One region of the Paenarthrobacter nicotinovorans genome, then DNA from elsewhere that is predicted to be linked to it. Evidence: riboswitches for the same ligand, from Rfam matches in the RefSeq annotation. Region 1 holds a riboswitch; each other region holds the start of a gene.
What was found. Region 1 has a riboswitch for S-adenosylmethionine ahead of JMY29_RS04955 (hypothetical protein). Riboswitches for the same ligand answer to the same signal wherever they lie in the genome.
Positions count from the first base shown of each region.

Region 2: linked by a shared signal. The riboswitch ahead of metX (homoserine O-acetyltransferase MetX) and the one ahead of JMY29_RS04955 (hypothetical protein) in region 1 are both predicted to bind S-adenosylmethionine.
Region 3: linked by a shared signal. The riboswitch ahead of JMY29_RS17640 (DUF1737 domain-containing protein) and the one ahead of JMY29_RS04955 (hypothetical protein) in region 1 are both predicted to bind S-adenosylmethionine.

Region 1 is NZ_CP089293.1:1,024,510-1,035,006, forward strand. Features, by position in the region: gene JMY29_RS04925 (chitobiase/beta-hexosaminidase C-terminal domain-containing protein) at 1-2,916, opposite strand, end outside; gene JMY29_RS04930 (LOG family protein) at 3,133-4,266, shown strand; gene JMY29_RS04935 (zinc metalloprotease) at 4,280-5,212, opposite strand; gene JMY29_RS04940 (matrixin family metalloprotease) at 5,333-6,226, opposite strand; gene JMY29_RS04945 (VIT1/CCC1 transporter family protein) at 6,313-7,476, opposite strand; gene JMY29_RS04950 (hypothetical protein) at 7,715-7,906, shown strand; gene JMY29_RS04955 (hypothetical protein) at 7,903-8,202, opposite strand; SAM riboswitch class IV at 8,219-8,338, opposite strand; gene JMY29_RS04960 (sodium:solute symporter) at 8,449-9,984, opposite strand; gene JMY29_RS04965 (helix-turn-helix domain-containing protein) at 10,265-10,497, shown strand, end outside.
Region 2 is NZ_CP089293.1:1,486,669-1,497,165, reverse strand. Features, by position in the region: gene JMY29_RS06960 (FAD-binding oxidoreductase) at 1-592, opposite strand, end outside; gene JMY29_RS06955 (GNAT family N-acetyltransferase) at 824-1,786, opposite strand; gene JMY29_RS06950 (glycine--tRNA ligase) at 1,789-3,174, opposite strand; gene JMY29_RS06945 (DMT family transporter) at 3,287-4,282, opposite strand; gene JMY29_RS06940 (RNA-binding S4 domain-containing protein) at 4,315-4,542, shown strand; gene JMY29_RS06935 (alpha/beta hydrolase) at 4,554-5,204, opposite strand; gene JMY29_RS06930 (SGNH/GDSL hydrolase family protein) at 5,275-6,117, shown strand; gene JMY29_RS06925 (winged helix DNA-binding domain-containing protein) at 6,145-7,299, shown strand; gene JMY29_RS06920 (hypothetical protein) at 7,345-7,794, shown strand; gene metX (homoserine O-acetyltransferase MetX) at 7,838-8,959, opposite strand; SAM riboswitch class IV at 8,974-9,091, opposite strand; gene JMY29_RS06910 (bifunctional o-acetylhomoserine/o-acetylserine sulfhydrylase) at 9,276-10,497, opposite strand, start outside.
Region 3 is NZ_CP089293.1:3,795,264-3,805,760, reverse strand. Features, by position in the region: gene JMY29_RS17670 (UDP-N-acetylglucosamine 1-carboxyvinyltransferase) at 1-1,312, shown strand, start outside; gene JMY29_RS17665 (endonuclease domain-containing protein) at 1,418-2,242, opposite strand; gene JMY29_RS17660 (glutamate--cysteine ligase 2) at 2,461-3,645, shown strand; gene JMY29_RS17655 (hypothetical protein) at 3,642-4,259, opposite strand; gene JMY29_RS17650 (O-succinylhomoserine sulfhydrylase) at 4,270-5,478, opposite strand; gene JMY29_RS17645 (rhodanese-like domain-containing protein) at 5,479-5,889, opposite strand; gene JMY29_RS17640 (DUF1737 domain-containing protein) at 5,886-6,149, opposite strand; SAM riboswitch class IV at 6,163-6,274, opposite strand; gene JMY29_RS17635 (NtaA/DmoA family FMN-dependent monooxygenase) at 6,430-7,758, shown strand; gene JMY29_RS17630 (aromatic amino acid ammonia-lyase) at 7,758-9,320, shown strand; gene JMY29_RS17625 (PLP-dependent cysteine synthase family protein) at 9,317-10,369, shown strand.

The sequences.
Region 1 (10,497 bases):
GCCGATGATCTTCATGGCCTGCCAACCGGTGCCGAGGCTAGTGGGCGGGACGTTGCTGAGAGTCCCGTTGCCGCTGCCTGGGTAGAGCCACAGGGTGTCTCCGATGCGGCCGATGACGTCGTTCTTGTTATCGCCGTCGAGGTCCCGGGGGCCTGCGATCGATGTTCGGTTGTCCCAACCCGTGGAGATTTGCTTCCATGCGAGCCATCCGCGGGTTCCATCGCCGGGGTAGAGCCAGAGGGCGCCAGTATCCGAACGCCTGGCCAGCACGTCTCCCGTACCATCTCCATTAAAGTCCCCGGTGCTCAGAATTGCATTCATAACATTCCAGCCGGTTCCAATCGTGATTGGCGTCCGGAGCCCGCCGCTGCCGTTGCCTTCGTAAAGGCGCAGATCGCCGGTGCTCCGCCTGGCGATCAGGTCAGGGATTCCGTCGCCACTGAAGTCGCCCGGGGAGAACAACTGGCTCATGGTGCTCCATCCGGTGCTCACCTGGACCCTGGCGCCGAAGCTGCCGGCGCCGTCGCCCGGGTAGAACCACAGGACGTCACCTGCACGGGCCAGCAGGTCCGGTTTGCCGTCCCGGTTGAAGTCGCCGGGGGTTATGGTGTCGGTGATCGTGGACCATGCAGGTGCCGCCAAGGCCGTTTGCCGCGGCCCCAGACCGCCTCCGCCATTGCCCGGGTAGAGGTACAGGTTGCCGGCAGTATCGGAGGACAAGACGTCGGCCTTGCCGTCGCCGTTGAAGTCATGGGACGACGGCGGCCCGGCTGCGGGAACGCTGTACGTCTGGGTTCCAATGGGTGAGGTGTTCCCTGCAGCGTCCACACCGACGTACTTCAGGGTCAGCTGTGATGTCCCCATGACAAGCGGAGCCGAATACTTGAAGTTGGTGGCAGACTCCGTAGCCGTGGGGCTGCTGCCGTCTGTGGTGTAGTAGATGCTTGCGCCTGGTTCATCGGCGGAAAGCGTGATGGTTGCCCCGCTGGCCAGCGCACGGCTGATTGGGTTTGCCGTCACCACAGGCGCCCGCGTGTCAGGCGGAACGTTGTAGGTCTGCGTGACGACATCGGACACGTTTCCGGCAGGATCCATGGCGAAGAATTTCAGGGTCATCGGATCCGGGCCCGCGAAGACAATCGGCGTGGAGTAGACCAAGCCTGCAGTGAGGGGATCGCTGCTGTCCTTGGTGTACTTGATCACGGAGTTTGCCTCGTTGGACGTAAGCGTGATGCTGGTGCCCGGGGCGTAGGCGCCGCCCAGCGGGTTGGCCGTCACCACAGGCTTGGTCACGTCCGGGCCGGTGGAGTAGCTCTGAGTCACGACGGCCGACGGATTGTTCGCAGCGTCCACGGCGAAGTACTTCAGCGTCAGTGGACCATTCACGGTGATCGGCGTGGCATATTTGGCACTCGCGGTGGTGGGGGTCGTCCCGTCCAGCGTGTAGAAGATCGTCGCAGGTTCGTTCGCGGACAGGGTGACCTTTTGCCCGATGTCATAGGTGCCGCCGGGCGGTGTCGCCGTCACTTCGGGTGCAACGACGTCGGCCGTGATGTGGGCCTCGAACTCGGACAAGCCGACGTTCGTGGTGGAGCCGCTCACGGAGGTGATGTTGAAGCGGACCGAACTGACTGTCCGTGCCGGGAAATTCACTGTGAGTCCCGAACCGTTGTTAGGCAGGGCGCCCACTGGCACGGTGCTGCCATCCGGGAAGGCCAGGTTGCCGCCGGTTACCTGGTCGCTGAGGATCGGCCGGTCAAAAAGCGTCACGGCGTTGATGGTCCGGGCAGGGGAGAAGTTGTACTGGATCCAGCTGCCTGCCTTGCCGCCGTTGGTGACCCATTCGCGGTTGGCGTCCATGGGCGTACCCCATGCGTACCCGTCGCGGGCCTTCTCGGGGCTCTGCCCCGAGGCCTTCTGCGAAGAAGCGCTCACTGTTGTGCCTGCTGATTTGGCAGCATTGCCCGTCCACTCGATGGCCGTGATGTACTGCCGTTTGAGCCAGTCGCTGTAAGGCGGCGCCGGGCAGGGAGTGTCGCAGAGGTATTTATCGAAATCGGCGAAGCGCACAAAGGTGTTGACTTTGTTGGTCAGGTCCGCGCCCGTCACATTCTGGGCGTATTCATCGATTACATAGGCGTCGTATGCAGATGCCGTATGGGGTCCCGTGTAGGCCCTGCTGGCCAGCTGGGCAAACTTTGCCGTGGCCCAGTGATCGCTGTGGTCGTAGGGGTCCTGGTAATTTCCCGTCCAATCCTGGGTCCGGAAGGTGGTGGGTTGGTAATTGGCCACCAGCTGGTTCAACGTCGTCTGGAATTGCGCCTTGGTAAACGCTGCGGCCCCATCAACCGGACGGATGGAGCTGAGCCGGCCGTCCCACAGTTTCAGGATGCTCTGGCCGTTGTAGCGGCTGCTGCCCCTCCCATCCGGGAAGCCATCCGGAAGCCGCATGAAAACGACGGAAACGTTGGGTGCCGCATTCAAGGTCTGAAGGGTGAGGGGTCGGCCCGGAACGCCCGCGTCGGAGGTGGTCCAGGCATCGGCTACACCCGCCATTTTCGCGTAGCTTGCCCTGATTCCCGCTTCCAGGCTGTTCCAGTACGCAGCCCCTTCACCGGCTTCACCCGCCGTTGCGTACACGGTCTGCACGCAGCGCTTGGACTGGATGTCACGCATGAAATCCGGACTGATGAAAATCAGGTCATCATCGGTGTGGGCCACTATCTGCATGGCGCCGCCTGTGCCCGGGCACGGCGGGACCGCAGCAGCGGCAGGCGCCGCCATACCAACGGTCAGGGCAGAAAAGGCAACAGAGGAACCCAGCAGGAAAACAAGGATTTTCCGGAAAAGGGAACGGGTGCTGAACAGGGTGAAATGAGTATGACGCCGAGCGTATTTTGGACGGTCCACAACCATGCTCCTCGAGCAGATGTTGGGCCCCCCAGCCGGCAAGCTTACGACGCCTCCGCGACGTCATTTCCTGAATTCAGTTGGGTACTGCAAATACTTTTCATGGATCGAAAGTGGAGCAGTGATCGATACTGTACTCCTCGCGGAAATTCATGGCTAGGGTCCAGACCGGTATGGGCGAAATCCCAGTGGCGCGGGCAAGCCCGCTACTAGGCTGAAACCATGAACCGCACGGCAGCGCTAAACCCAAGTCCTCGAACACTCGACGTCGAAAGCGTGGTTCATTTCGATCGGCTGGTCGGTGCCGGAGCCCGGTCAATGCACGGTTGGCACGCGCAGTCGTTGGACCTTCGCGGCTACTCGCGCCAGCTCAAAGCGATGGATCCGCAAGGTGCCATCTTCCTCGGCTGCACCTTCGACACCGGCGTGGAAGAAAGTCTGCGAAGCCGTGGCGCACTGATCTTTCCGAAGCTGCTGGGTGTTCCCTTTGACCCGTACCGCGGCACTCTCTACACCCCGGCGGAGCTCTACCGGGACATCCCGGCTACTGAGTACGAGTCCACCCTCGACGCGCAGGTCTACCAGTGGAGCATCCTGCCCGGCCAGCGTCAGAGCCTCGACGCCACGCTCGCCGCAGCGCTGCACGATCACGCCATAGGCGACGCCCTGGACGAGGCATTGGATCAGGGCCCCTTCGCAGGTAGCAGGATTGTGGGAGTCATGGGCGGCCATGCCGCCCAGCGAGGATCCAGGGAATTCGCCGACGCCGCCCGGCTGGGCAGCCTGCTCGCCCAAGCCGGCTTCGCCGTCGCCACGGGCGGGGGTCCCGGTGCCATGGAAGCGGCCAATATGGGCGCCTACTTCAGCGGAAGGCCCGACGCCGAACTGCAGGCGGCCCTTGCGACACTCGCCGATGTCCCGGGGTTCAGGCCCTCGGTGACGGCTTGGGCGCGTCAGGCGGCGGCCGTCGTCGAACATTACCCGCAAGGCACCCCGACCCTCGGCATCCCTACCTGGTTCTACGGGCACGAGCCGCCCAATCTGTTCGCCACCCACATCGCCAAGTACTTCGCCAACGCCATCAGGGAAGCCATCCTGTTGGAAGTCTGCAACGGCGGGATCGTGTTCCTGCCGGGAGCGGCAGGCACGGTGCAGGAAATTTTCCAGGACGCCTGTGAGAACTACTACGGCGCGCCCGAAACCATTACCCCCATGGTCCTGGTGGGCCGCGAACACTGGGAACGGACCTTCCCGGCGTGGCCTATGCTGCAGAGCCTGGCCGCCGGGAAGCCCATGGCGGAGCGTATCTTTTTGGTGGACACGGTGGAGGATGCGCTCGCGGTGTTGGCCCGCTAAGACACAGCCCGGATCAGAAGTCTTTGCTGCAAGGACCTGAACCCAGTTCCGCGAGCCCCGTCAGGTCGCCTGCGGCATATTCCCGTACCCACGATGCCTGCCCGAACATGAGTTGCCGGGGATCGTCCACGTGGTCCAGGCCCACCAGGTGTCCGAGCTCGTGCATGATGACTGCCACGCCGATGTCCTCCCCGTCCGGGGTGTCCACGATCCCGGCAAACTGTGGTGCATCCAGTGAGACTGTCCCGGTCACGTATGCCTTGTAGCCGTTGCTCAGGCCAATGGAGGAGCTTCCGCCCAGACCCACCGTCTGCCCGTTCAGGCGCGGAACCTGCTCCGGGGTGCTCCAGGCGATCAGCACCGGCGCCCAACGGTCCCCGTATCTGGCCGGCTGGTACCCGGAACGGTTGGGGGAGGGAACCTCGGAACTCGGTCCGTCGTAAATGAATCTCAACCCCGTAGCTCTCCCGGTTTCATGGACGGCCTTCTCCACAAGAACCTGCCAGGAAGCCGGTGCGAGGTCCGAATTCACCACGTAGTGGATGGGCCTGCAGGGCGAGTACGCCAAGGGCGTGCCGTCTTCTTTGACTGCCAGGAACTTGTACGAGCTGCTGGCTTGGACCAGCGGGGGCGGCGTGCCGAGGGGCGCGTCGGCTTCTTCACGTCCGGGCAGGGGATCGTCCCGTTGTCCGAAGGGTGCCAGCCCGGGACGTGGCGGCTGGCTCTGGCTTTCCGATGATCCGTAGAGGAATTGCTGCAGCTCTCCGCCGAAATAGGCTCCGGCGCACACGAGCCCCAGGATGCCCAGCAGGAACAGGATGGCGGCGACGCTGCTGTGCTTGATCGGCGGGCGGGGCTCAGGCGGCTCGTGCGGACCCGAAGGCGGAAGGTAATGGGGCCGGGGAGGATCCGGGTCCGGCCACTTGGACGACCCATAAGGTTCCATGGAACCCCCTGACGTGGAGGCCGCGGACGGGCGGTGGGGCGCCGCCGTCGGCCGTATTCGCCAGCATAGGTCCAGTGTCCCCGTGAGTCCATGGCCTTTGTACCCAACGCCTGAAAGCTGCTAGATGTCCTTGCGGCAGGGGGCTGATGCCAGGAGATGCAGGCCGTTCAGGTCACCGGCGGCCAGACCGTCCGGTGCCCCGATTTCCGGGTACATGAGCTGGATCGGATCGTCCACATGGTCCAGTCCCATCACGTGTCCCAGCTCGTGCTGCATGACGGCAAGGACGTAGTCCGCGCCGCCGGGATCGGCCAGAAGTTCCGCGATCTGGGGTGTGTCCAGCTCCAGGCTTCCGGTGATGTAGCTTTTGGGGCCCTTGTCCAGCGAATACATGGTGCTGCCGCCCGTGCCGATGACCTTCCCTTCAAGGGCCGGTGCCACTTCTGGTGTGGTCCACGAGATCAGCAGGGGAGCCCACCGGTCGCCGTAGCGGTTGGGTTGGTAGGGCTCGCGCCGGTCCGCGGGTTGTTCGTCGGTTGTTCCGTCGTTGACGAACTGGATGCCCGAGGCTGCAGAGATATTGGCAATGGCCGTCGCCAGGAGGGGGTCGGTTCCCTCGGGAGCGGAGGCGTTGTTCACCACGTAGTGCAGCGGCCGGCAAGGGGAATAGCCCACCGGGGTGCCGTCGTCGTTCATGGCCAGGAACTTGTATGAATCATTGGTGGTGCCCGGTGCCGTCGGCGAGGCCAGCGGGGCGTCAGCTTCCTCAAGTCCCGGCGGTGGCGCGTCCGGAATGCGGGCCGAGGTGGGCTGTATCTTCCCGGTTTGCGGGCCGCCCGGGACGCTGACGCCCGGGAACAGTGCCGTGATGCGGGGGTCGCCATTCAGGAACCAGGACACCAGCACAGCGACCGTCGCCGCGATGAATGCCATCAGCAGGCCGAGCAGAACGCGCTGGGTTGTTCCCGATCGCCGGTGCTTCGGCACGTGCGTAGCTTCCCGCTCCCAGTCCACGGTTCTCCATTCCTCAGGCCCTTGGTCACGCGGGGCAGCGCGGAGGACGAACCAACATTACGGTCTGCCGGGGGAGCAGTCCAAACTCAGACGATCGCCGCGCCGAACAGCAAACCGAGACCGTAGGTGGCAGCAGCTGCTCCCAGCCCGATGGCCAGTTGCCGCAGGCCGCGGCTGAGCGGCGACGTACCGGACAGCAAACCCACGACGGCGCCTGTCGCCAGCAGCGCGATGCCCACCAGGACTCCGGCCACCAGGAGCGCGGCCATACCCGTCATCCCGAAAAGGAAGGGCAGGATCGGAACGATGGCTCCCGAGGCGAAGAAGCAGAAACTGGACAGCGCCGCGCCCCACGCCGAACCCACCGATTCATGCTCATCGGCCACCGGTTTCTCGGGCTGCAGGGAGAGGCTGGGATCGCAGTCGCAGCTGAACAATCCCATGCGCTCGGCTGCCCGGTGCTCGGCGGCTTCGCGGGTCATGCCGCGTGCCAGGTAAACCAGGACCAGCTCGTTGTGGTCGATGTCCAGCGACGGGGCTGCGGTGAGGGTGGCCTGGGTGGGGAGGGTGGCGTTGAGCAGTTCGCGTTGCGAGCGGACGGAGACGTATTCGCCGGCACCCATGGACAGTGCGCCGGCCAGGAGCCCTGCAACGCCGCTCATGAGGACCACGGAACTCGGTACACCCGTCGCGGCCATGCCCATGACCAGCGACAGGTTGCTCACCAAACCGTCGTTGGCGCCGAAAACTGCTGCGCGGAAGGTACCCGAGAGCCGGTTGCGTCCACGGGTCGCCAGGCCCCGGACTACTTCCTCGTGGATTTGTTCATCGGCCACCATCGCGGGGGTGGCGGCCGGCTCGGTTCCGTAGGGGGAGCGGCCCTCTGCACGTTGCGCCAGGGCCAGGACGAAGACCGAACCGAAGTTGCGGGCCAGGAACCCCAGGAACTGGCTGCGGGCGGAAGCTGCCTTGGGCATGCCTGCGTGCTCACCCAGGAGTTTGAGCCAGTGCGCTTCATGCCGCCCTTCGGCTTCGGCCAGAGCCAGCAGGATCTGCCGTTCCTCGCCGTCGCGGCGCTGGGCGAGTTCGCGGTAGACCGCAGCCTCGGCGCGTTCATCGGCAAGGTACTGCCGCCAACGCCTGATGTCCGACGCAGTGGGTGCTGCCGGGTCTGCGGTGTGGTGGAGGGCTGCGGGTTCGATGGCGGGGTCCGGAGCGGGGCTCGACGAACTGTGGGATTCCTGGTGCATCTGCACTTTATCTCCTGTGCTGGGTGGGGTAGTTGCGGCCCCATTGCACGCCCCACACTACCGCTTATTTGCAGGGTTTTTTGGCTGGTATTCCTTAGCTGGAATGTTCGGTGTACCGTAATTTCCGGCTCTGCTTGACCCTCGCTTTGGCCGGTGCTCAGATGGAAGGACAGGGGCGGGGAGCCTCCCCGCACTCGGTTAGCGGGCTCTTACAGGCCCACGGGACGGAGGTTGCACCATGGACACCACCGAATCACACGCCAAGTACCCGGAACGCACCACCATCGAGTCGGACCCGGCCTACGACTACGCCGAAGACCAGGAAGTGGACGAGCCCTGGGTTGAGGAAGTGGACGCCCCCGAGGACGATGAACGGGTGGTGCCGATCGATGAGACCGAGGAATTCCGTGGGGAGGAAGAGGAAATCTAGTCCTCGTCCCGGCTGCCGAGGGCGAACAGGCGCGGCTGGCCATCCCGTTTTCCTGTCGCGGCCACAGTAACCGTCAGGGTCCGGGACGCCTCGCACCACGTTGAGGGCCGGACGGCCTGGGCCAGCGCTTTGGCGATCTGCTGCGGATGGGGATGCCGGAAGAACAGGGTTTCGTTCCTGGCCACTATGGTGACCGTGCCCAGGTAAAGGTCGACGGCGGGGATCACCGTGACGGTCCGGGCTTCGGTTTGGCCGGTGGTGCTGTGGGCGTGGCTGGTATCGCTCTGATACGGCAAGGTGCTGCTCCTGTGGAGAGTGCTCTTGCCCGCTCGGTTGTCTCAGGTCCGGGACGGGCCGCTTCCTCATCCGAACCACCCGTGAACATGGGGTTGGTGCATGGCCAGTCGGAGCTTGGCGCCACATCTCTTGAAGCTGGGACAACAGTACCGCACCTGCGGTTATGAAGGCCCTTTTGCCGGGAACAAAACGACGGCGGTGCTGCCCCCGTGAAGGGGGCGGCACCGCCGTCGGGTATTGCCTGGTTACTTGCTGCTGCCCACCGGGTGGACTTCCGGCGGCAGTTCCTCGGAGATGGCGCCGGCTACGCGCTTGTCCCAGGCCTCGCGGACGGCTGCGTCCGTGGGCGGAGTCAGCAGGGAGACCACGACGTAAACCACCAGGGAAGCACCGAGGCCCCAGTAGATGGGCTCGTTGGCGTAGACGCCGTCTTCGCTCGGGATGACACCAACCGCGTACATGATGAGCAGGGCCAGTGTCAGAACTGAGCCGACTGCCATGGACCATGCAGCCGCGATGCCCGTTCCGCGCTTCCAGACCAAGCCGCCGAGAATGGCGACCAGGAGTCCGCCTACCAGGATGTCGTAGGCGATGGTCAGGGCAACAACGACGTCCTGAGCTGCCATGGAAATCAGGACGGCAACGATGCCCAGGCCCAGGACCCAGTAGCGGTTAGCCTTGACGTCGTGCTCGGGGTTTTCCGTGTCGTCGGTGTTGATCGTCTTGCCGAACCAGCTGGCCACGAACGGGACAACGTCTGCGCGGGCCACCGTAGCGGCGGCGATCAGGGCGCCCGAAGCGGTGGACATCATCGCAGCCACAGCCGCGGCCATCACCAGTCCGCCGATGCCGACGGGCAGGATGTGGGTTGCCACCTCTGCGTAGACAACGTCCTTGCCGAGGTTGGCGACATCGATGTCCGGGAGGGCGACGCGGGCAGCCAGGCCGATCAGTGCGCCGGCGATGCCGTAGAGGATGCAGTAAACACCGGCGGTAGCTCCGCCCCAGCGTGCAACGGTGGCGGTCTTGGCGGTGAAAACGCGCTGCCAGATGTCCTGGCCGATCAGGAGGCCGAGGGTGTAGACCACGAAGTAAGTGATGATGGTCTGGACGCCGATGCCGTCGATCTGGAAGAAGCTGGCGTCAAGGCGCTCACGGATGCCGTCCATTCCGCCGGCTGCGTTCAGGACGAACGGCAGCATCAGGAAGAAAATGCCTACGGTCTTGATGAGGAACTGCACCTGGTCTGCCAAGGTGATGGACCACATGCCGCCGATGGTTGAGTAGACCAGCACGATGGCGCCGCCGACGGCGATTGCCAACCAGCGTTCCCAGTCGAAGAGCACCACGAAGATGGTGGCGTAGGCGCCGGTGGACGTGGCGCAGAGCATGAGGGTGTAGGCCAACATCACGATTCCGGATGTCTGGGTGGCTTTGCTGCCGTATCGCAGGCTCAGCATTTGGGAGACCGTGTAGATCTTCAACCGCTGGATGGTGCCGGCGAACAGGAGGCTAAGGAGCAGCACGCCGGAGCCGATGGCCACCACGAGCCACATGCCGGAGATGCCGAACTTGTAGCCGAGGCCCACGCCGCCCACGGTGGATGCGCCACCGAGGACCACGGCGGCCATGGTGCCTGTGTAGAGGAAGGGTCCCAGGCGGCGGCCGGCCACCAGGAAGTCGCTGTTGTTCTTTGTGCGGGACTTGCCCCACCAGCCGAAGGCCAGCATGGCGAGCAGGTACACCACCACGATTGCGATATTAATAGCCGAAGATTCCATGAACGGTCCTTGGAGCTGATGCACGGAGGTTGGGGTTTTCGACGATACTCCTGCGATGCGTCGAAGTCTCTGTGCGGATGATTGGAGATTTGGGTTTGGAGCTTGGGGATGTGTTGTGTGCCTCACAGACAACACTTGTTGCCTATGAGGATATGTTGTGATCGGAGTAACAGTCAAGATCCTTTGGACTTGGTTACGCCCGCAGTGGCCCTGTTGGCGTGCCTCCCGGCTACTATTGCTCCAATGACAGGGCCACATGACAGGCCTGAAAGGTTCGTGAATGAAGGCTCTACCCGTTGAACCGAGCAATGTTCCCGTTGCCATCGGTTCCAGAATCCGCGCAGCCCGGCAAGCGCAGCGCCTCACCATCGAGCAGGTTGCGGACGCCACCGGGTTGACCAAAGGCTTCCTGAGCCGCGTGGAGCGCGACCTGACGTCGCCGTCGGTGGCTTCCTTGGTGACCCTCTGCCAGGTTCTGTCCGTCTCCGTCGGCGACTTGTTCGCCGCGCCGGA
Region 2 (10,497 bases), 460 kb from region 1:
AAGTCACCACGCCGAAGTTTCCTCCCCCGCCACGAATGGCCCAGAACAGGTCTTGATTTTGTTCGTCGCTGGCGATCAGGAAGTTGCCATCGGCGGTCACCACATCCGCAGAGACCAGGTTGTCGCAGGAGAGCCCGTACTTTCTTGCCAGGTAGCCAATTCCCCCGCCCAAGGTCAGACCCGCCACACCGGTGGATCCCACGATGCCGCCGGTGGTGGCGAGCCCGAAGGCATGGGTGGCGTGGTTGAAGTCGGCCCAGGTAGTACCTGCCTCGGCACGGGCCCTGGAATTTTGCGGGTCCACCCGCACCCCCGGGCGATTAACGAAGTCCAGAACCAATGCGTCGTCCCACGTGCCGAATCCGGGAGCGCTGTGCCCACCTCCCCTGATGGCCAGTGGCATGGAGTTTTCCCGGGCGAAGTTCACGCCGGCGATGACGTCGGAGACCTGGGCTACACGGATGACGCCGGCAGGACGCTTGTCCACCATGGCGTTGAAGACGGCGCGTGCCGCGTCGTAGTCAGGATCTTCGGGAGTCACGAGTTGTCCGCGCAACTGTTCTCGGAGCCCGTCGAGGGCGATTTTGTTCATAGTGCTTACCATCGATTCAGACGTGAGACCGGATGTTTCCACACGCTTCTCCCCCCGGATGTGATGGCGTGGGGGCTTACTTCGATAGGACTACTCCTGAGCGTTTGCCGCGTCAAGAACCTTCGGGAACCACCCCGGAAACGGCAAATCCTGCCTGACCCATGAAACATGGGCCAGACAGGATTGCCAGTAGTCCAACGGCGACCGCGACGCCGTCGATCGCTCAGTCGCTCAGTCGCTCACAATCAACGTATCCGCACCCCGGACATGGGCCTTACCGGATTCCAGCAGCGGCCCAAGGACTGTCCGCAGGGCCGTCATGGACTCATCGACTTCAAGCAACACTGGGTGCTGATAGGCAATGAGCGCCAGCAGATCCCGCACCGCAAACGCAGCGTCCTCGGCGGACAGACTGGGATCGTGCCCAAGGAAGACGTCCGACGGTTCGTCGGTGCCACCCTGGGCGTAGCTGATGGCAAAAGCCTGGATCTTTCCCTTGCGGCTCGCCGGAACACCATCGCCGAAGGCGCTGGCTTTGGGTGCCCGCAGCACAATGGCACCATGGGCGCCGGTGAGATCGTGCAGGAACAGTCGCTGGACAGTGGCGATGCTCAGCTCCCCCGGGCTGTCCCAATGATGGACGTGGGAGTAGTACTTACCAACAACGTCGCTGAGCTCAACCGAGCCGGTCGCAAGATCCTCCACCCGCTCCGATGCTGCTTCCTCGGAACCGTCCCCGAAACGCGGCAGCGTCAGGGGCTCAGGATCCACCACCACCAGCTGGGAGCGCTGGATCGGTGCCAGCCCGGCGGCAGCGGCGAACGCCGCACCTGCAGTGTCCGGTTCAACTTTGCTGCGGAGCTTGGAAACGCCCGACGGCGAGTTCCCGGCTTCGCGGCGAAGCATCGTCAGGAGGGTGGCACCAACGCCGCTGCGGCGGTGGTCCTTGGCAACCTCGATGTAGGCCCACAGGCGTTCCGGGTGCAGGGAAGCCTCGTGGACCACGCCGGCGGCAACGGGAATCCGTACGCCGTCGACTACGTCCTCGGCCACGATGCACCGGCGCCACGGTTGGTTGCTCGATGGTGCAAGGGCAGCACGGAACTGTTCTGCCGGGAGGGTCTCAGGACCACCCCAGATTTCCAGAAGGGCGAGGTCGTCGCCTTCCTTCCATTCGCGGTATTCCAAGGCCATGGCTAAGCGCCGATCAAACGCGCGGCCAGGTAGCCCTCAACCTTGTCCAGGGAAACGCGTTCCTGGCTCATGGTGTCGCGCTCACGGATGGTCACGGCCTGGTCTTCGAGGGTGTCAAAGTCCACGGTGATGCAGAACGGCGTACCGATTTCGTCCTGGCGACGGTAGCGGCGGCCGATGGCACCGGCGTCGTCGAAGTCGATGTTCCAGTTCTTGCGCAGCTGGGCGCCCAGCGCCTTGGCCTTCGGGGACAGGTCCTCGTTGCGGCTCAGCGGCAGGACGGCAGCCTTGACCGGTGCCAGGCGCGGATCCAGCTTCAGTACCGTGCGGACGTCGACGCCGCCCTTGGCGTTGGGTGCCTCGTCCTCGGTGTAGGCGTCGATCAGGAACGCCATGAAGGAGCGGGTCAGGCCGGCGGCGGGCTCGATGACGTACGGCGTGTAGCGCTCGTTGGTGGCCTGGTTGAAGTAGCTCAGGTCCGTGCCGGAGGCCTTGGCGTGGGTGGAGAGGTCGAAGTCCGTGCGGTTGGCGATGCCCTCGAGCTCGCCCCACTCGGAACCCTGGAAGCCGAAGCGGTACTCGATGTCCGTGGTGCCCTTCGAGTAGTGGCTGAGCTTCTCCAAGGGGTGCTCAAAGAAGCGCAGGTTCTCTTCGCGGATACCCAGGCCCGTGTACCAGGACATGCGTTCCTTCATCCAGTACTGGTGCCACTCTTCATCCGTGCCGGGCTCGACGAAGAACTCCATCTCCATCTGCTCGAACTCGCGGGTGCGGAAAATGAAGTTGCCCGGCGTGATTTCGTTGCGGAAGGACTTGCCGATCTGGCCGATGCCGAACGGCGGCTTCTTGCGCGAGGTGGTGAGCACGTTGTTGAAGTTCACAAAGATTCCTTGTGCCGTTTCCGGGCGCAGGTAGTGCATGCCTTCGTCACTGGCCACGGGGCCAAGGAAGGTCTTCAGGAGGCCGGAGAATTCCTGGGGTTCGGTCCACTGACCACGCGTACCGCAGTTGGCGCAGACGATGTCCGCCAGGCCGTTCTCTGCCGGGCGGCCCTTCTTTTCCTCATACTCTTCTTCGAGGTGGTCCGCGCGGTAGCGCTTGTGGCAGGAGAGGCACTCAACCAGGGGATCGGAGAAGACCTCCACGTGGCCGGACGCTTCCCATACCTGGCGGGGCAGGATAACGGAGGAATCCAGGCCCACTACGTCCTCGCGGCCGCGGACCATGCTTTGCCACCACTGGCGCTTGATGTTTTCCTTCAGCTCTGCGCCGAGGGGGCCGTAATCCCAGGCAGAACGGGAGCCACCATAGATTTCACCGGCCTGGAAGACAAAGCCCCTCCGCTTGGAGAGGGAAATGACCTGGTCAAGGACGGATTTTGCTGCCATGGGTGACTCCATTTGTTCTACAGGGCCGCTGGGTGCGGTCCGCGGTGGTTTGACCCCGGATTCCGGACGAGGTTGTCCGGCGGGGTTTGGGGGAAATTTACTGACTCCTACCCTACCGGCCTTTCGCCGCACCTCTCCGTGCGAAAGCTCCCTTGGGCCAGGGCAAGGTGGCGACGATGATCGCGGCGAGGGTGAGGACCGTACCCAGCACCGTGGGCAAGGCGACCACCGCGCCGGGGCTGGGGATCACGACGTCGAGCACCAGAGACCCGACCAACTGCCCGGCAATCATGCCCAGGCCGGTGATCAGCACGCCCAGGCTGCGGACCAGCAGGGCCGCCAGCCCGATAAAGACGCAACCCATGGGGCCACCGAGGTAGTACCACCACTCAGCCGGAAGCGGATTACCCGGTCCCGCGACGGCGAGCTTGATGAGCCACGCTGTCCAGAGAACCGCTGAACCTGCCACGAAGTTGACCAAGGTCGCCGCCACGGGCGTGCCGTAATGAACCGTGGCGGTGCCGTTCATGGCTTGCTGGAAGCTCATCAGGAAGCCTGCAGCCAAGGGAAGAAGGACGGGCAGCACCAGCGAGGCGAGGTCGGCGTCTCCGCCGAAGCGCGGCGAGACAGCCCAGGCGACGGCGGCGACGGTCAGGACGCTGCCGAGGACCCGCACCCCTGTGATGGCGCGGCGCCCTCCCGGCCCGATGCCCATGCGGTCAACGAGCAAACCGCTCAGCGTCTGCCCTGTCACGGCTGCCACGGTGAACAGCGCGACTCCGAGCAGTGCCACCGTGAAAGACTGCGCGAAGACGAACAATGCACCGATCGCACCGGCCATGACGTAGAAGCGGGGAAAGCTGCGGTTCCGCACGGCGGGGATGATTCGTTGGAGACCGGCTCTTCCTTTGGGCGTCGCCAAGGATATCGCGCTGATCAGCAGCAGGCCTGTGGTGAAGCTCACCACAGCTGCGGCGATGCCGTCGTCGAGTTTGGCGCCGAGCGCCCCGTTGATCCTTCCCTGCAACGGAATGACCAGGCCCGTTGCTACTGCAATGGGCAGGCCAACGGCCAACGGAAGGGCTGAACGGGGAGAAGGCTGCGGCACCGTCTCAACACTACTTCAGGCATCATTGCTGTATGAGCAACCCCGAAATTGAAGAGATCCCCATCCGTGACGACATGATCCGCCTTGGCCAACTGCTCAAGCTCGCCAGCTTGGTGGAGGACGGCGTAGAGGCCACGGAGCTCATCAAGAACGGCCTGGTGAAGGTCAACGGCGAGATCGATGAACGGCGCGGCCGCCAACTCCACGCCGGTGACACCGTGACCGTCAACGGTCAGACAGTGCGGATCACCACCGCCTGAAACAACGCCCCTTAGGGGGCGAGGACCTTGTGGGTGAGGAACTCCCCTACGTGCCCGATTTCCTGCTGGTTGATGCCGTGCCACATGCCCGTGTAGAGGACCTTGGTAAGGTCCACATGCTTGCGGACCCAGCCCATGGTGTATTCGATCTTGTCCGGCGTAATGACAGGATCCTGCTGGTCACGGCCCCAGAACATCGGCACCGATCCGTCCAGCTCGTCGTCCTTGAACGCGGCGTCGCCACCGGCGTCGATCACGAAGCCTGAAAGCCCGACGACGGCCGCGAAGTCCGCGGGACGGTACCGGAGCATGGTGGTCGCCATGGCCATGCCCATGGAGAAGCCAAGAAGCGTAACCGAGGAATGGTTGACCTTTACCGTGTCCAGCCATTCCAGGGCGTATTCGGCGGCAAGCTTCACGGCGTCCAGGGAGTAGTCGATGGACGCAGTGAGCGGGAACCACGTAAAACCCGGGCCCATGGGCATCGGTGCACGCAGCGATGCCACGACGAACCCCTCGGGGAGGAGCCCGGCCAGGCTGAAGAGATCGTCCTCGTTGGATCCGTAGCCGTGCAGCAGGACCAGGAGGGGCTTGCCGGCGCGTTCGGCTTCCTCGTGGGACCAGAGGACAACAGGTGCTGGAAAAGCGGGGGCTTCAGTCATGCCTCCATTCTTGCAGTTACCCGTAAGTAACAACCTACGGTGGCGTAGGTCGGCCCTCTGGGGGCAGGATATGAGCGTGAGTGAGAACAATCATTTAGTGAAACCGGGCGAACCCGCCCAAAAGCACCCGTGGAGCCGTTACGTGGCGTTGGGTGATTCGTTCACGGAAGGCATCGGCGATCCCGAACCTGCCAATCCCGGCGGTTACCGCGGCTGGGCGGACCGTGTCGCCGAAGAGCTGGGACGCGGACACGAGGACTTCGCCTACGCCAACCTCGCCATCCGGGGCCGGTTGCTGCAGCAGATCGTCGACGAGCAAGTCGGCCCCTGCCTGGAACTGCAACCGGACCTCGTCTCCATTTCCGCCGGAGGAAACGACCTCATCCGCCCCGGCGGTGATCCCGACCTTCTGGCCGAGAAACTCGACGCCGCCGTCGGCGAATTGGGCTCGGGTGGGGCCACGGTGGTCCTCTTCAACGGTCCGGATACTGCGTCCTCGGTCCTTGGCCGCATCCGGGGCAAAGTTGCCATCTACAACGAGAACCTGCGAACGGTCGCAGCCCGCCATGACGCCATCATTGCCGACATGTGGTCCTTGCGGCAGCTCGCTGACACCCAGATGTGGGATGCCGACCGCCTGCATTTCTCCCCCCTGGGCCACCACACCATCGCCATGATGGTCCTGGAGGCATTGAACGTCCAGCACACCCTGGAGCCGCTGGTACCCAAGGCCCTTCCTCCCCGGACATGGCGGGAAGCCCGCTCATCGGACCTGGTCTGGGCACGGGAATACTTCGTACCTTGGGTTATCCGGAGGCTCCGTCACCAATCGTCCGGCGACGGCATCACGCCAAAGCGTCCGACGCCGGGACCGGTCTTTGGTGCCGCCGGTACCGTGATGCCGCGGAGCTAGCCGGGAGCGATGGGCCGGTGAACCAGCATGGCGAGTGATGACTCTCCCCGTACAGCGGGGGTCCGGCAGTTGCGTCTCCGACGGCAACAGTTACGTCCTCCCCTGGGTGCAGCTCCAGGGGATGTGGTGCGCAATCTCCTGGCCGTCCAGTCGCAGGAATTCGCCTATGCCCGTTGGACCGTGGCGCAGCGGACGCCCTCGAGCACTGCAGCTGCAGTAGAACAGGCCGTTGCCGACGGAACCATCCTGCGGACGCACATCCTGCGCCCCACATGGCATTTTGTGCACAGGGATGACTTGGGCTGGTTGATGGCGTTGTCCGCTGACCGGCTGCATCAAGGCAACAAGGGCATGTACAAGCGGACCGGGGTGGACGGGGAAACTGCCGCCCACAGTGGGAGGATTCTTGCAGCAGCCGTGGCGGATGGTGCCCACAAGACCCGCGAGGAGTTGGCTGATGTTCTGGGCCAGGCCGGCTTTCCCGGCAAGGGGCTGGGTTTCATCTACCACCTCATGCACGCCGAAATCAGCGGCATTCTGGTGAGCGGCGCTCCGGTTCGTTCGGCTGGAGGAGCCCTGAAGCAGACCTACGCTTTGTTCTCCGAACGCGTCACCGCTCCTTTTTCCGGGCCGCTCAGCGGAGCGGACCGGGAACACGCCCTGGGGCAGATGGCCCTGCGGTATTTCAGCAGTCGCGGACCGGCTACCGTGAAGGACTGTTCGGCGTGGTCCGGGCTGACCATGAAAGACGTCACGTTGGGACTCAACGTCGCCGCGGAATTATCACCGGGAACGTTGGCCCGGGTCTCCTTCGATGACCTGGACTTTTACGGCGCCTCGGCTGACGTAGAAGCCCTGGAGGCTCCTGCCGGTCCAGCGGCCGGTTCCGTGCTCCCCCGCGTCGACCTCATCCAATGCTTCGACGAATACGTGATGGGGTACTCGCAATCCCGCCACTACCTGGGCGGCACCGCACCGTACTTGCCTGAGGACAACGGCCCCATGCATGTAGTCCTCGTGGACGGCAGGCTGGCCGGATGGTGGCGGCACAGCTTCGCAGGGGGCATGTGCGGGCTCGAAGTCCGGATGGACAAGCCGACAACCAAGGAAGAGCAGATGGCCCTGGAAGCCGAAGCGGAACGCTACGGGATTTTCCTGGGCATGGAGGCCAAGCTGCTGTGATGGGCACAGGGCTAAGCTGGGGTTAAGACCTAGGAGGCCTGCACTGTGAACAATCTGATCTTCTGGATCATCGTCTGCTCGTGGCTGATTCCCATGGGAATCCGCATGTACAACCGGTCCAAGGCCCGCCGCCTGCAGAACGGGAATTTTCGTGGTCAGGATTATCCGCAACAGGGTTTCCCACCACAAAATTACCCGCCGCAGGACTACCCGCAACAGAATTACCCGGGCTACCCGCCAGGGCCGGCAGTCATCCGCCCTGCAGACGAGGCTCCGCAGGTCGCGCCGCCGTCGAACGCCTCCTACCCAAGCGGTTCCTACCCAAGCGATTCCTACCGGGCCGGACAGCCCGCTCCCGCGCCGTTTCCCACTGCCGGTTCCGAGCCCCAGGGCTACCGCGCCCGCAAGCTGGCTGAACTGGATGCGAAGTTCACCAATGGCCAGATCGCCATGGAGGACTACATGAAACAACGCGGGGAGATCATGAACGGCTAGGCACGTCCACAAACAGGCAACTCTACGAACAGGCTCCTCACGGTCAGGCGAAGAACGCCCCGCGAAGCTGCTCCGACAATTGGCCGATTTCCGTGAGGAAGCCATCGTGGCCGATCGGCGCCTGGATGGTGTGGACCGGAACATTCCCCGGCAGTGCTGCCGCCAGTTCCTTGGACTGGGCCGGGAAGTACAGCCTGTCCGTGTCCACAGCAGCAACAAAGAACTCGGCGGTGGCACGCGAAAGTGCTTCCTGCAGTGTGCCCCGTCCCCGCCTGATGTCGTGGGACATCAACGCTTCGGTGATGGCGATATAGCTGTTGGCATCGAACCGCCGCACAAGCTTTGTCCCCTGGTGGTCCAGGTAGCTTTCCACCTGGTAGCGACCACGCTCCCCCAGGACTGCTGCGGAGAGCGGCGTTTCCTGATGTTGGGCTTCCCTGCCGAAGCGGAGATCCAGTTCCAGGGCGGAACGGTACGTGATGTGCGCAATCCGGCGGGCCAGGGCAAGTCCGTGTTCCGGAGCCGGACCGCCGTAGTAGTCCCCATTGTTGAAGTGCGGGTCCTGCCGGATGGCCAGGGTTTGGGCCTGCGCAAAGGCAATCTGCTCGGCGGTGCTGTAGGCTCCCACCGAAATGACGGCGCAGCGGTTGACCCTCTCCGGGAACGTGACAGCCCATTCGAGGGCCCTGGCCCCACCCATCGAGCCGCCCAGGACCGCGTGCCAGGATTCAATCCCCAAGAGGTCCGCCAAACGGGCCTCAGCAACCGTGCTGTCGCGAAGAGTGACCAGGGGGAACCGGGAACCCCACGGCTTGCCGTCCGGCGCATCGGAGGACGGGCCGGTGCTGCCATAGCAGCCGCCCACGATATTGATGGAGACAACGAAGAACCTGTTGGTGTCGATGGTGGCGCCCGGACCCACCAACTGCTCCCACCACCCTTCCTCGTCCGTGGCTCCGCGGGCAACGTGGGTGCTGCCCGTCAGCGCATGCTGGATGAGCACGGCATTGGACGCGTCGGCGTTGAGTCGTCCCCAGGTTTCGTACGCCAACACGACGTTGGGGAGGTGACCGCCGGCTTCGAGCGCCAGCGGCCCTATGCCCGCGTACTTGACGGTTCCGTCTTCTTCTCCGGATTTGGGAAGTGCTGTAGCAGTGATGGTCATTCCTTTGACACCTAACTTCGCGCTTGCCCGTCGCCTTGCGTGCGAACAGGCCAGGTCTTCACCCGGGGCACCCCACCGCGGAAGGAGGGTTGCCGGCCAGCAAGCCGGGGCTATCTGCTGGCACTCATGACCTAATACGTAGAGTCTAGGAAAGACACCACCGTTATGGCGAAGAATGTGACACCAGTGTGACGTTCAAGGGCAGCTTCATTCACGAAAGAGCACTCCGGGGTGCCGTCCGGCGAATAATCGTCGATGTGGACGGCACCCCGGGTCCGTCAGCCGGGTGCGTCAGCTGCAGGCGTGGACTGCCCGTTCAGGCGCCCTTGGCCGCGCGGAAGCCGGCTTCGAGGTCGGCAATGATGTCATCGATGTGCTCAATGCCCACGGACAAGCGGACTAGGCCCGGGTTGACGCCGGCGGCTACCTGCTGCTCGACCGTCAGCTGGCTGTGCGTGGTCGACGCCGGGTGGATGACCAGGGAGCGGACGTCACCGATGTTGGCGACGTGGGAGTGCAGCTCCAAACCGTCCACGAAGCGCTTGCCGGCCTCTACGCCACCCTTGATGTTGAAGGCCACGATGGCTCCCGTGCCCTGGGGTCCGTACTTGCGGCCCCGCTCGTACCAGGGGCTGGACGGCAGGCCCGCATAGGCGACCGATTCGACGTCGTCATGCGCTTCCAGCCACTCGGCCACCTTGGTGGCGTTGGCGACGTGGCGCTCCACCCGCAGGCTCAAGGTTTCCAGGCCCTGGGCAATGAGGAACGCGTTGAACGGCGACACGGCCGAGCCGAGGTCGCGAAGGAGCTGGACACGGGCCTTCAGGATGTAGGAAAGGTTGGCTCCGAGCGCTCCGTCCTTGCCCAGGTCGCGGGCGTAAACCAAGCCGTTGTAACTGGGGTCCGGGGTGTTGAAGCCGGGGAACCGCTCCGGGTCCTTGCCGAAGTCGAAGTTGCCCGAGTCCACGATCACGCCTGCGATCGCCGAACCGTGTCCGCCGAGGTACTTGGTTGCGGAGTGGACCACAATGTCCGCGCCCCACTCGATGGGCCGGATGAGGAACGGCGTGGAGAGGGTGTTGTCGACGATGAGAGGCACGCCTGCCTCGTGCGCGACACCGGCGACGCCTTCGATATCCAGCACGTCCTGGCGTGGGTTCGAGACGACTTCACCAAAGAACAGCTTGGTGTTCGACTGGACGGCCGCACGCCACTGCTCGAGGTTGTCCGGGTCCTCGACGAAAGTCACGGAGATGCCGAACTTCTTCAGCGTGTGGGCCAGCAGGTTGTACGTGCCGCCGTAGAGGCTGGGGCTCGCGACGACGTGGTCGCCGGCCTCGGCGATGTTCAGGATGGCAAAGGTCTCGGCTGCCTGGCCCGAACTGAGCAGCAGTGCACCCAGACCGCCTTCGAGGCTCGCGACGCGCTGTTCCACGGCGTCCTGCGTGGGGTTGCCTATCCGGGTGTAGATCGGAGCCAGTTCGGCCAGGGCAAAGCGGTTGGCCGCGCTTTCAGCACTCGGGAAAACGAACGACGTT
Region 3 (10,497 bases), 1.5 Mb from region 1:
AATGACCCACCTGCGGGTGGAAGGCGGCCGTACGCTCTCCGGAGAGGTGGACGTCAACAGCAGCAAGAACGCCGGTGTGGCCCTGCTGTGCGCGAGCCTGATCAACCGCGGCACCACCACGCTGCGCCGCCTGGCACGTATCGAAGAGGTCAACAGGATCGTCGAAGTGCTGACGTCCATCGGCGTGGAATGCACCTGGCTTAACGGAAGCGATCTGCGCATCCGCAGGCCCGAGGTCCTTGACCTCGAATCAATGGATGTGGACGCCGCCCGCCGGACCCGCAGCGTGATCATGCTGCTGGGACCGCTCCTTGACGAGACCAGTGAATACCTTCTTCCCTACGCCGGCGGATGCGATCTCGGAACCCGCACCGTTGAGCCCCACATGCAGGCGCTGCGCCAGTTCGGCCTCGAGGTTGAGGCGAAGTCCGGTTTCTACTCCGTCACGGCCCCCGCCGCCGACGGACACCACCGTTCGTTCGTACTGACCGAACGCGGCGACACCGTCACGGAGAACGCCATCATGGCAGCCGCGCACCGCGAAGGCACCACGGTCATCCGCAACGCCAGCCCCAACTACATGGTCCAGGACCTCTGCTTCTATCTGCAGGGCCTTGGCGTGGATATCCAGGGTGTGGGCACCACCACGTTGAAGATCACCGGGCGGCCGGCCATCGACGTGGACATTGAATACTTCCCGTCCGAAGATCCCATCGAAGCCATGAGCCTGATCACTGCCGGAATCGTGACCAACTCGGAAGTCACCATCCGCCGGGTTCCCATCGAGTTCATGGAGATCGAGCTGGCCACACTGGAGCAGATGGGCCAGAAGCTCGAGATCTCCGGCGAATACATGGCCCGCAACGGCCGCACGCGCCTGGTGGACGTGACAACCAAGCCCTCGGAGCTGCATGCGCCGCAGGACAAGATCCACCCCATGCCGTTCCCGGGCCTGAACATCGACAACCTGCCCTTCTTCGCCGTGATTGCCGGCAACGCCGAAGGACAGACCATGATCCATGACTGGGTCTACGAAAACCGGGCCATCTACTTGACAGAACTCAACAAGCTCGGCGCCCAGGTTCAGCTCCTGGACCCGCACCGGATCTATGTCAACGGACCAACCAAGTGGCGGGCAGCAGAAGTCGGCTGCCCTCCGGCCCTGCGCCCCGCTGCCTGCCTTCTCCTGGCGATGCTTGCGGCCAGGGGTACCTCCGAGCTGCGCAACATCTACGTGATTGAGCGAGGTTACGAGGACCTGGCCGAGCGGCTGAACACCATCGGCGCGAAGGTGGAGTACTTCCAGGACTGATGCTGACGTATTTTTGCTGGATCATCGGCGCTCGCAGAAACGGGAAAGCCTGGAATTACGGGCCTTCCGGATGCTGCTTCGGGCGATGATCCAGCAAATACTCTGTCACCGCCTACCCCGCGGCCTTCCGAGCCCAAGGCACGCCCGGATCTGGCCCAAGACCAGCTCCGGCGAGTTCCAGATTTGCTCGGGGGCGAAGCTCAGGACGCGGTAACCCATTGCCTGCGCCGCGTTCAACCTGCCCATGTCCTTTCTCCAGGCTTCCCGTGAACTGTGGAACTGATAGCCATTGACCTCCACAATCAGCCAGCCGTCAATCAGGGTGTCCACCCGGCCCACTTCTGGGATTTGGACCTGCCGTTCAAAGGAGAGTCCCGCCGCCTCAAAAAGCAGGCGGGCACTGATCTCCGGGACGGATTCAGACAAACCGTCGGCCTTGCGCAGTCGTTTCCTCGCATTCCCGAAGTAGTTGGCCCGCAGTTCGCCCTCCAGGACGTCACGGGGAACTCCCCGGTTTTTCATAGCGGACTGGGCCACGGCAATGGCGTCGACGTCCGGCAGGCACGTGAGAGCGTGAATGACAGCGTCTTCCAGCGAGGCAACTGGAACGTAGGACTCCGAGCCCAGCCTGAGACCTCCGTGCCGGATAAACACCCGGCCTCTGTTGTGCTTGGTTGCCAGATGCAGTCTTCCCGGTTTGTCTTTAAGCCAGAGGCCATAGCGGGCAGCTGCGCTTGCGCATGTCAGAAGTCCGTTGTTTACGAGGGCAGAGACAAACTCCGTATCTGCGGAGGGCAGAGCCCATATGCCATGCCGCGGTTGATAGGCCCCCTCGAGCTTCCTTAGATCCGCCGGGGTGTGCCCGTGGGCCTTAAGCAGCCCTACCTTGGCTACTCCACCTACTGACGACAAGAATTCGAATGCGTTCATGCCTTCAGTCAGCCACGGACTGGTCCCTCCCCAGTCCGGAAACTTCGCCTATGTGGACAAATCTGCTGGATCATCGGCCCCGGCCAGCTTGCTTGGCCGGCTAATCCGCGGGTCCTCTCCGTTTCCAAGGGCGATGATCCAGCAGAATCTCGTTGCCGCAGGCCAAACTGCCAGTCCCACCCTGTGTTCTGGAGGCCACCCGTGACGCAGAATGGAGCATGCGGACTTTCGGGGTCGAGGAAGAACTGCTCATCGTTGATCCGGTGACGGGCATGCCCTTGGCTCTCGCGGACGCGCTTCTGGCCGGCTACGAGGAACCTGCCACGGAGACCGGACTGAGCCAGGAGCTCAAGCTGGAGCAAATCGAAACCCAAACGCGGCCGTGTCACAGCTATGCCGAACTCCTGCAGCAGATTCGCCGGGGCCGCGCCATGGCCGATGAAGCTGCCCGGCGGCACGGTGCAAGGGTTGCAGCGATTGCCACTTCACCATTGGCCTCGAACACGCACACCACCCCGGATCCCCGGTACGCCGCGATGCTGGACCACTTCGGCATCATCGCCACCGAGCAGTTGACGTGCGGGTTCCACGTGCACACTTCAGTGGAGTCCCCGGAGGAAGGCGTGGTGGTGCTGGACCACATCCGGGACAAACTCGCGGTACTCACCGCGCTCTCGGCCAATTCGCCCTACTGGCGCGGGCTTCCGACCGGGTTCGACAGCTACCGCACGCAGGCATGGAACCGGTGGCCCACGTCCGGGCCGTCATCGCTTTTTGGCTCGCTCACGGCTTATCGACGCGTGGTGCAGCGCTTGCTTGATACCGGTGTAGTCCTGGATGAGGGGATGATCTACTTCGATGCCCGGATCGCCAGGAACCAGCCCACCGTAGAGGTCCGGGTCGCCGACGTCTGCCTCCGCGCGGAGGACGCGGCGCTGATCGCGGTGCTGGTGCGGGCTTTGGTGGAGACGGCCTCCTTGGAAATGCTCGACGGCGTTGATCCCACCCCGGTGCCGACCGCCCTGCTGCGGATGGCGGGTTGGCGGGCCAGTAATTCCGGGTTGCGGGGAGACCTCCTGGACTTCGGCGATTTCCGGCCCCAGCCTGCCGCTGATGTCGTGTGGGCGTTGGTTGACTATCTCAGCCCGGTACTGGATGACCAAGGTGAATTGGCGCTGGTCAAGGCGGGCATTGCCGAAATTCTGGGACGCGGCAACGGAGCGCTCGAACAACGGGACGCAGCGGCACGGTACAGCGCCAGGCATCGTGACGGCGGGAATCCGCCCGGCTCCGAAGCCCTTGCCGCCGTGGTCTCGCACGCTGCGAAGGTGACTGTTCGTGGCACCGCGACGGTCGCGTTCAAGGACCCGGTCCCGCTGCTGACCAGAGTGCGGCGGCCTTAGCCCTCGATGTCTCCGATGTTCTCGCTATCCCCGATGTCCCCGGGTTCCGGCCACGCCATCAGGTACGCTCCGACGGCTCCTTCGGTGAGGTAGAAAACCAGGGGCGGGATGTCCTTGGTGGTCGCCAGGACGGTCCCGGAAACCACGGCCATCCCTGCTGCCGTCATCCCCGCCCATCGTTTGGCGGGGGACTTCAGCAGGCTGCCGCCCATGGCAGCCAAGCCCAGCACATGCAGCCATGAGTAGGCGAGGAACGGTGCATTGGATCCCCGAAAATAAGCGAAACGCTCAAGGTCCGAGGCCCGCCGCGACAAGCTGTAGACGAAGAATGGTGCGCCCGCGAGCAGCGCTGTTGCTGCCGCGGACGCCCACGCTTTGGAGGTCCCTGCCGGTTGTGCTTTCGAGAACGCCATGAAGCCCACCGGGACTGCGACGGTTCCTGCAGCGGCCGCGTGGTGGCCGAACACCCATCCGCGCTCGCTGGCAAGCAGCAAACGCAGGCGCTCCGCGGGGTCGTGCATGAGGTACACGCGGGATCCCGGTGAAATCCCGGCCAACCACACCACCGATCCCGCAACGATGACAGCCCCCGCCCGGCGGTATGGATGCCTCATGCCAGCAAGGTTAGACCTGTTTGAGGGCCTTCTCCAGATCCAGGATGAGATCGTCCACGTCCTCCAGCCCCACCGACAAGCGCACCACGCCATCGGACAGCCCGATCGCCGCCCGGCCCTCCGGACCCATGGCCCGGTGGGTGGTGGTGGCAGGGTGGGTGATCAGCGACTTGGAGTCACCAAGGTTGTTGGAGATGTCGATGACACGCAATCCATCAAGCAGCGCGAACGCGGCTTCTTTCGCGGAGCGGCCAGTGGACGGCGAGAGCTCGAACGTGAGCACTGTGCCGCCGGCTTTCATCTGCTTCGCGGCGAGCTCGTACTGCGGGTGCGACTTCAGCAAGGGGTACTTGACCCAGCTGATGGCGGGTTGCTGCTCCAACCATTCCGCGATCTTCAGGGCCGATGCCGAGCTGTGGTTGACTCGGAGCCCGATGGTTTCCAGGCCCTTGGTCAACACCCAGGCGTTGAAAGCCGAAAGCGATGGCCCCGTGTGGCGCATGAGCTGCTTCACCGGTCCATCGATGAACTCCTTGGTGCCCAGGATCGCGCCACCGAGGACGCGTCCCTGGCCGTCGATGTGCTTGGTGCCTGAGTACACAATCACGTCGGCGCCCAGCTCGCCACAGCGCTGCAGCAGGGGAGTGGCAAAGACGTTGTCGACGACGACAGTCGCCCCAGCGGCATGCGCCAGTTCGCTGACAGCCTGGATGTCCACGATTTCCTGCATCGGGTTGGACGGCGATTCGAAGAAGACGGCGGTGGTCGGCTCGGAGAGAGCCTCACGCCACTGGTCAAGGTCCGGTCCGTCCACAAACACGGTCTCCACGCCCCAGCGCGGAAGGATCTCGTTGAGGATCACGAAGCAGGAGCCGAAGAGGGAACGGGCAGCAACCACGCGGTCACCGGCAGCCAGCAGGGCACCCAGTGCGGTGAACACGGCGGACATGCCGGACGCCGTCGCGAAGCAAGCCTCGGTACCTTCGAGGAGGCGCAGCCGCTCCTGGAAGGTGGCCACGGACGGGTTGCCGTAGCGGGAGTAGACGAAGCGTTCGTCCTCGCCGGTGAAGGCGCGTTCTGCCGCGGCGGCGGATTCGTAAACGAAGCCGGAGTTCAGGAAGACGGGTTCGGCCGTTTCCTGGAAGTTGGTACGGTCAAGTCCACCGCGAACGGCCTGGGTGTCGGGGCTCCAGCCGGCGGCGTCAGGATTGAAAGTCACTTACTCGGTCCCCAGATTCGTTGGCAGGCCACGGTTCTTCCAACCATTGACGGTGCGTTCGCCGTAACGGTCGGGTTCGCCCTCAAAGCCTTCAAGGACGTTGTAGGCGGTGAAGCCTGCCTGCGTGGCGGCGATGGCGGCGGCGATGGAGCGCTGGCCGGAGCGGCAGATGAAGACGAGCTCCACGCCGTCGTCCTCGGGCGCTTGTTGTTGCAGGTCCTCGATGAAGCGGGAGTTCGGGATGCCGCCGGCGAGGTTCCACTGGATGAACAGGGGATCGTTCTCGGTGGCTTTCGTGTCGGGGATTCCGATGTGGGCCCATTCGCCCTCGGTGCGGACGTCCACCAGGATGGCGCCCTGTTCAAGCTTGGCCCACGCGTCCTGCGGGGTCAGGTCACCTGCGTAGCTCATGCGTGGCCCTCGAATGCTTCTTCGTCGTCGGTATCCAGTTCATCAACGGCGTTGGCGACTGCGGCATCGGCGCTGGCAATAGCGGCGGGCAGGACGACGGCCTGCGCGACGATCACGTCGGTTCCGTTGAACGTGGCGGCGGGGCTGCCGTGCAGTACGTACCCATCCGCCAGGGCGTTGGTGATCCGCTCACAAAAGTCGCGGGTATCCGGGCCTGTTATCAGGCGGTAAGAGAGTTTTTCTTCAGTGGGTTCAGGCATTGCTGGTGCTCCTCAGTCACGCTTGCAGTTCGAGTTGTCGATACGCCGAGTAGTCACCTGAGGCACCCCGCCGGAGAGAGGGTTGCCGACCAGCAAGTCAGGGCTTTGCGCTGGTTCTCATTACTCAAGAAAAACGTAGCATTCACGACGACGGCCCGCACGGCGGCCGTCGTCATGTTGCGTAACCGGGCGGTACTGGAGTACGGGTCCAATTAAGACGTCCCGGGAGCATAATTGACGCAGTACGACCCCCTGTAACTTCGTATGAAATCAGGTCGCGGTGAACGGACAGAGCAGTTCTACACTCAAGCCCATGCTGCATTTTGGTTGGTTTGTGGGGCACGGTTTCGGGGTGCAGGGCTGGGGCACTCCGGGCTACAGCCTGGGTTACGACTGGAAGAAGCCCGCCCTGTACCAGGAGGCCGTGCGCGCGTTCGAGCTGTCCGGGCTGGACCTGTTCATCATCGAGGATTCCCTGACCGTCCCGGACACCTATGGCGGTACTGCCGAGGTTTCGCTGGCCCATGCTTCCTTTGCGCCGAAACACGATCCTTTGGCGTTGGTCCCGTACTTGCTTTCCGCCACGGAGCACCTGGGGATCGTTCCCACGGTCAGCGCTTCCTTCTACCCGCCCTTCACCGCGGCCCGGCTCCTCGCTACCCTGCAGCACTTCTCCGAGGGGCAGCTCGGATGGAATGTGGTCACCTCGGGCAGCGATCTCGCCGCGCAGAACTACGGCTTGGACCAGCAGATCGAACACGACCTCCGGTACGAAAAAGCGGAGGAATTCGTCGACGTCGTCAGGCGGCTTTGGCGAAGCTGGGAGGCCGACGCTGTACTTGAGGACGTTTCAGCTGGGGTGTTTGCGGACCATACCAAAGTGCATCCGATCAACCACGACGGGGACTTCTTCAAGGTCCGTGGGCCGCTGAACACGGCACCGTTGCCCGAGGAACCCGTGCTTGTCCAAGCGGGCGCCTCTCCGCGGGGCAAAGCGTTTGCCGGCGGTCACGCGGATGTGGCAATTGCGCTCGCCCGCGGCGTTGACGGCATGAAGGCCTACCGGGATTCGATCCGGGCCGAGGCGGCGAAAGCCGGCCGGAATCCCGACGACGTGAAGGTGCTTTTCGTACTGAAGCCCACCGTGGTGGGTTCCACAGCCGAGGCCGAGGAGCTACGGGCGCAGCGCCGGGAATTGACGCAGCGTGACATCGACAGCCAGCTCAACTCCATCTCCTACCTATCCGTGATCGACTTCAAAAAGTTCGACCTCGATGCCCCGCTTCCGGAGTTGAGCACCAACAGCAACCAGGGCACCTTGGAGCACTTCGCCAAGGCTGCCCCTCCCGGGTCCACTCTGCGTGAAATCCTGCAGGCACGCAGCGGTGGTGCCGGGGATTCGATCATCGGCACGGTGGGAGAAATTGCGGATTATCTGGAGGAGACCGGCGCGGCGGTAGGGGGCGACGGCTTCCTGTTCTCCGGCTTCGTTGATCCGGTGACCGTGCACGGTGTGCTGGACAAGCTGACCCCGGAACTCCGCCGCCGCGGCCTGTTGAGGAAGAGTTACGGCAACGGCGGATTCCGCCAAAACCTGCTGGATTTCTAATGGGCATTTTCACCATCGGGACGGGCCCCATCTCCGCGTTGGCTGTGGCGGAAGCGGCTGCGGATCCGACGTTTCACGTGGAACTCAACCAAGAAGCGTTGAATTTGATCGGACGGGGAAGGGAGATCGTGGAGGAGGCGGCCGCCTCCGGTCAACGGGTCTACGGCCTGAATACCCTTCTAGGGTCAGGCCGGGACACTGCTGTGGAGGAGAAGTCCCTCCTCGCCTACCAGGTGCAGGTCATCAGGTATCACAACAGCGGCGTAGGCCCGTATCTGGATCGTGCCGCAGCGCGCGCAGTGATCCTGGCCCGGCTTGTCGGGTTCAGCCGGGGCGGCTCCGGGGTTCGTGCCGGGACCGCCGGGTTCTATGCCGAACTGCTCAACCGCGGCGTCTACCCCGCCATCCCGCGCGAAGGGTCCGTGGGTTCCTCCGACCTGACCCAGCTGGCCGCCGTCGCTGCCGTAGCCCTGGGCGAGGGGGAAGCGTTCGACGCCTCCGGCATGCTGGTGCCCGGCGCCAAAGCCCTCGCGGACGCCGGCCTGCAAGCCCTGCAACCTGCTGCCGGAGAGGCCTTGGCCCTGGTGAGCGCCAATGCCTACTCCGTGGGCGCGGGAGCCCTCGCCTTGGTGCGCCTGCAGCACCTGGCCCGGCTCGCCGACGTCGCGCTTTCATTGTCGCTGGAGGCGATCGCAAGGTACGACGGCGGCGGAAACCTCAGTCCCTTTTCGCCGGCCATCCAAGCGGCCAAGGCGGTTGACGGCCAGCGGGACTCGGCCGCCGCTGTTCGACGGCTTCTCAGCGGTGGCTGGCTGGAGGATGTCCGCAGGGAAGCGTCGGTACAGGACGCGTTGTCCTTCCGGGCTGCACCGCAGACCCACGGGGCGTTCCGGTTCTTGGTGGCGCAGTTGCGTTCGGGCCTGGAAGTGGAGCTGAACGGCCGGGGAGACAACCCGTTGGTCGATGTGGAGTCGGGAACGATGGTGTCCGGCGGGAACTTCCAACCCATGCAGCTGGCGTTGTCCTTCGAAAGCCTGCGGTTGGGATTGGCGCACGTGGGGATTTCCAGCGAGCGGCGGATCGCCAAGCTGTATCCACCGCAGCGGGCCATCCGGGCGAGGCACCTGGCAGCGGCGTCCTCCGCGCCCGGTGCGGCGTCTGCCTTGATTCAGGAGGAGCTGCCCGGGCTGCTCTGGTATTCCGCGGCCGGACTGTTGGCCGAACTCAAATTCCTGGCAGCGCCGGCAACCCTCGGCGCGCCCACGCTCTCAGCCGACATCGAGGACCACTCGACGCTTGCTCCGCTGGCCTTGCAACAGCTGGAGAAGTCGATTGATGCCGCGGAGAAGCTCCTGGCCATCGAGTCCCTCACGGCTTCCTACCTCCTGCTGGAAGCCGAAGCTGCACAGCCGCTCGGCAACGGGACCGGGCTGGTGGCGGGCCGGCTTGCTGATGTGTTGGCGGACCGGCCGTCGGCGCCGGACCTGGTGGAGCGCTCGCGGACGGTGCTGCGCGAAGCCGTGGATCAGCTTTTCACTGAAACAGAGGAGGCGACGCCATGAGCACGGCCACCCGTAAGCATGGGTTGCATGCACTGCCCGGGGGTCTTGATGGTCTCGACGCCTCGGTCCTGGAAAAGGTGGGGAACACTCCGCTGGTCAAGCTGGAGAACTTCAGCCGCGGGCTCGGCAGTGTCATCCACGTCAAGCTGGAGTCCGAGAACCCCGGTGGTTCCATCAAGGACCGCACGGCACTAAGTATGGTGCGGGCGGCCGAGCGCTCGGGGGAGCTGAGGCCGGGGGCCACCATTGTGGAGAGCACGTCCGGTAACACCGGGATCGGGCTGGCGCTGATCGGGCACCTCACGGGCCACCCGGTGGTGGTGGTCACGGGCGACACCATTTCCGAGGAAAAACTCGCTGCGCTGCACAACTATGGCGCGCGGGTGATCCTGACGGATTGGAACGCGCCGTCCGAGTCTCCGGAGAACGCGCGAGCCGTGGCCGCCCGGATTACCGCCGAAACACCCGGCGCCTGGCGGCCCATGCAGTTCGACAATCCGGCCAATCCTTTGGCACATTACGAGACCACGGGGCCGGAGATCTGGGAACAGACGGGTGGGCTGGTGACGCATTTCGTGGCCGGCATCGGTACGGGCGGGACCATCAGCGGCAACGGGCGGTATTTGAAGGAACAGGTGGCAGCCTCAAGGCCGGGCGGGCACGTTGAAGTGGTAGGTGCAGACCCCTACGGATCCGCGTACAGCGGGGGTCATCCCGCCGAAATCCTGGTGGACGGCGTCGGCAACTCCTGGCCGCAGTCAGAGTGGCCCAAGATCTTCGACCGCTCCATCGTTGACCGCTTCCTCCGGATCCCCAACGACGAGGTCTACAGCACGGTCCATCGGCTTCTTGACGAAGAAGGGCTCGCGCTGGGGCCGTCGTCCGGTCTCGCTGTCGCGGCGGCAGTGCGCGTGGCCCGCGCCGCGCCTCACGGTTCGGTGGTGGTAGCCATAGCGCCCGACGCCGGCACCAACTACCTGAGCAAGGCCTTCAATCCCGTATGGCTGGCCGAGAACGGCATCCGCCTGGCCGCCGACACCCCGGAGTGACCCTCCCTCACGTTCCGCGTGCTTGGCTGTGACGCTTGCTCACATCCCGCGTGCTTGGCTGTGACGCTCGCTCACGTTCCGCGTGCTTGGCTGTGACGCTCGCTCACGTTCCGCGTGCTTGGCTGTGA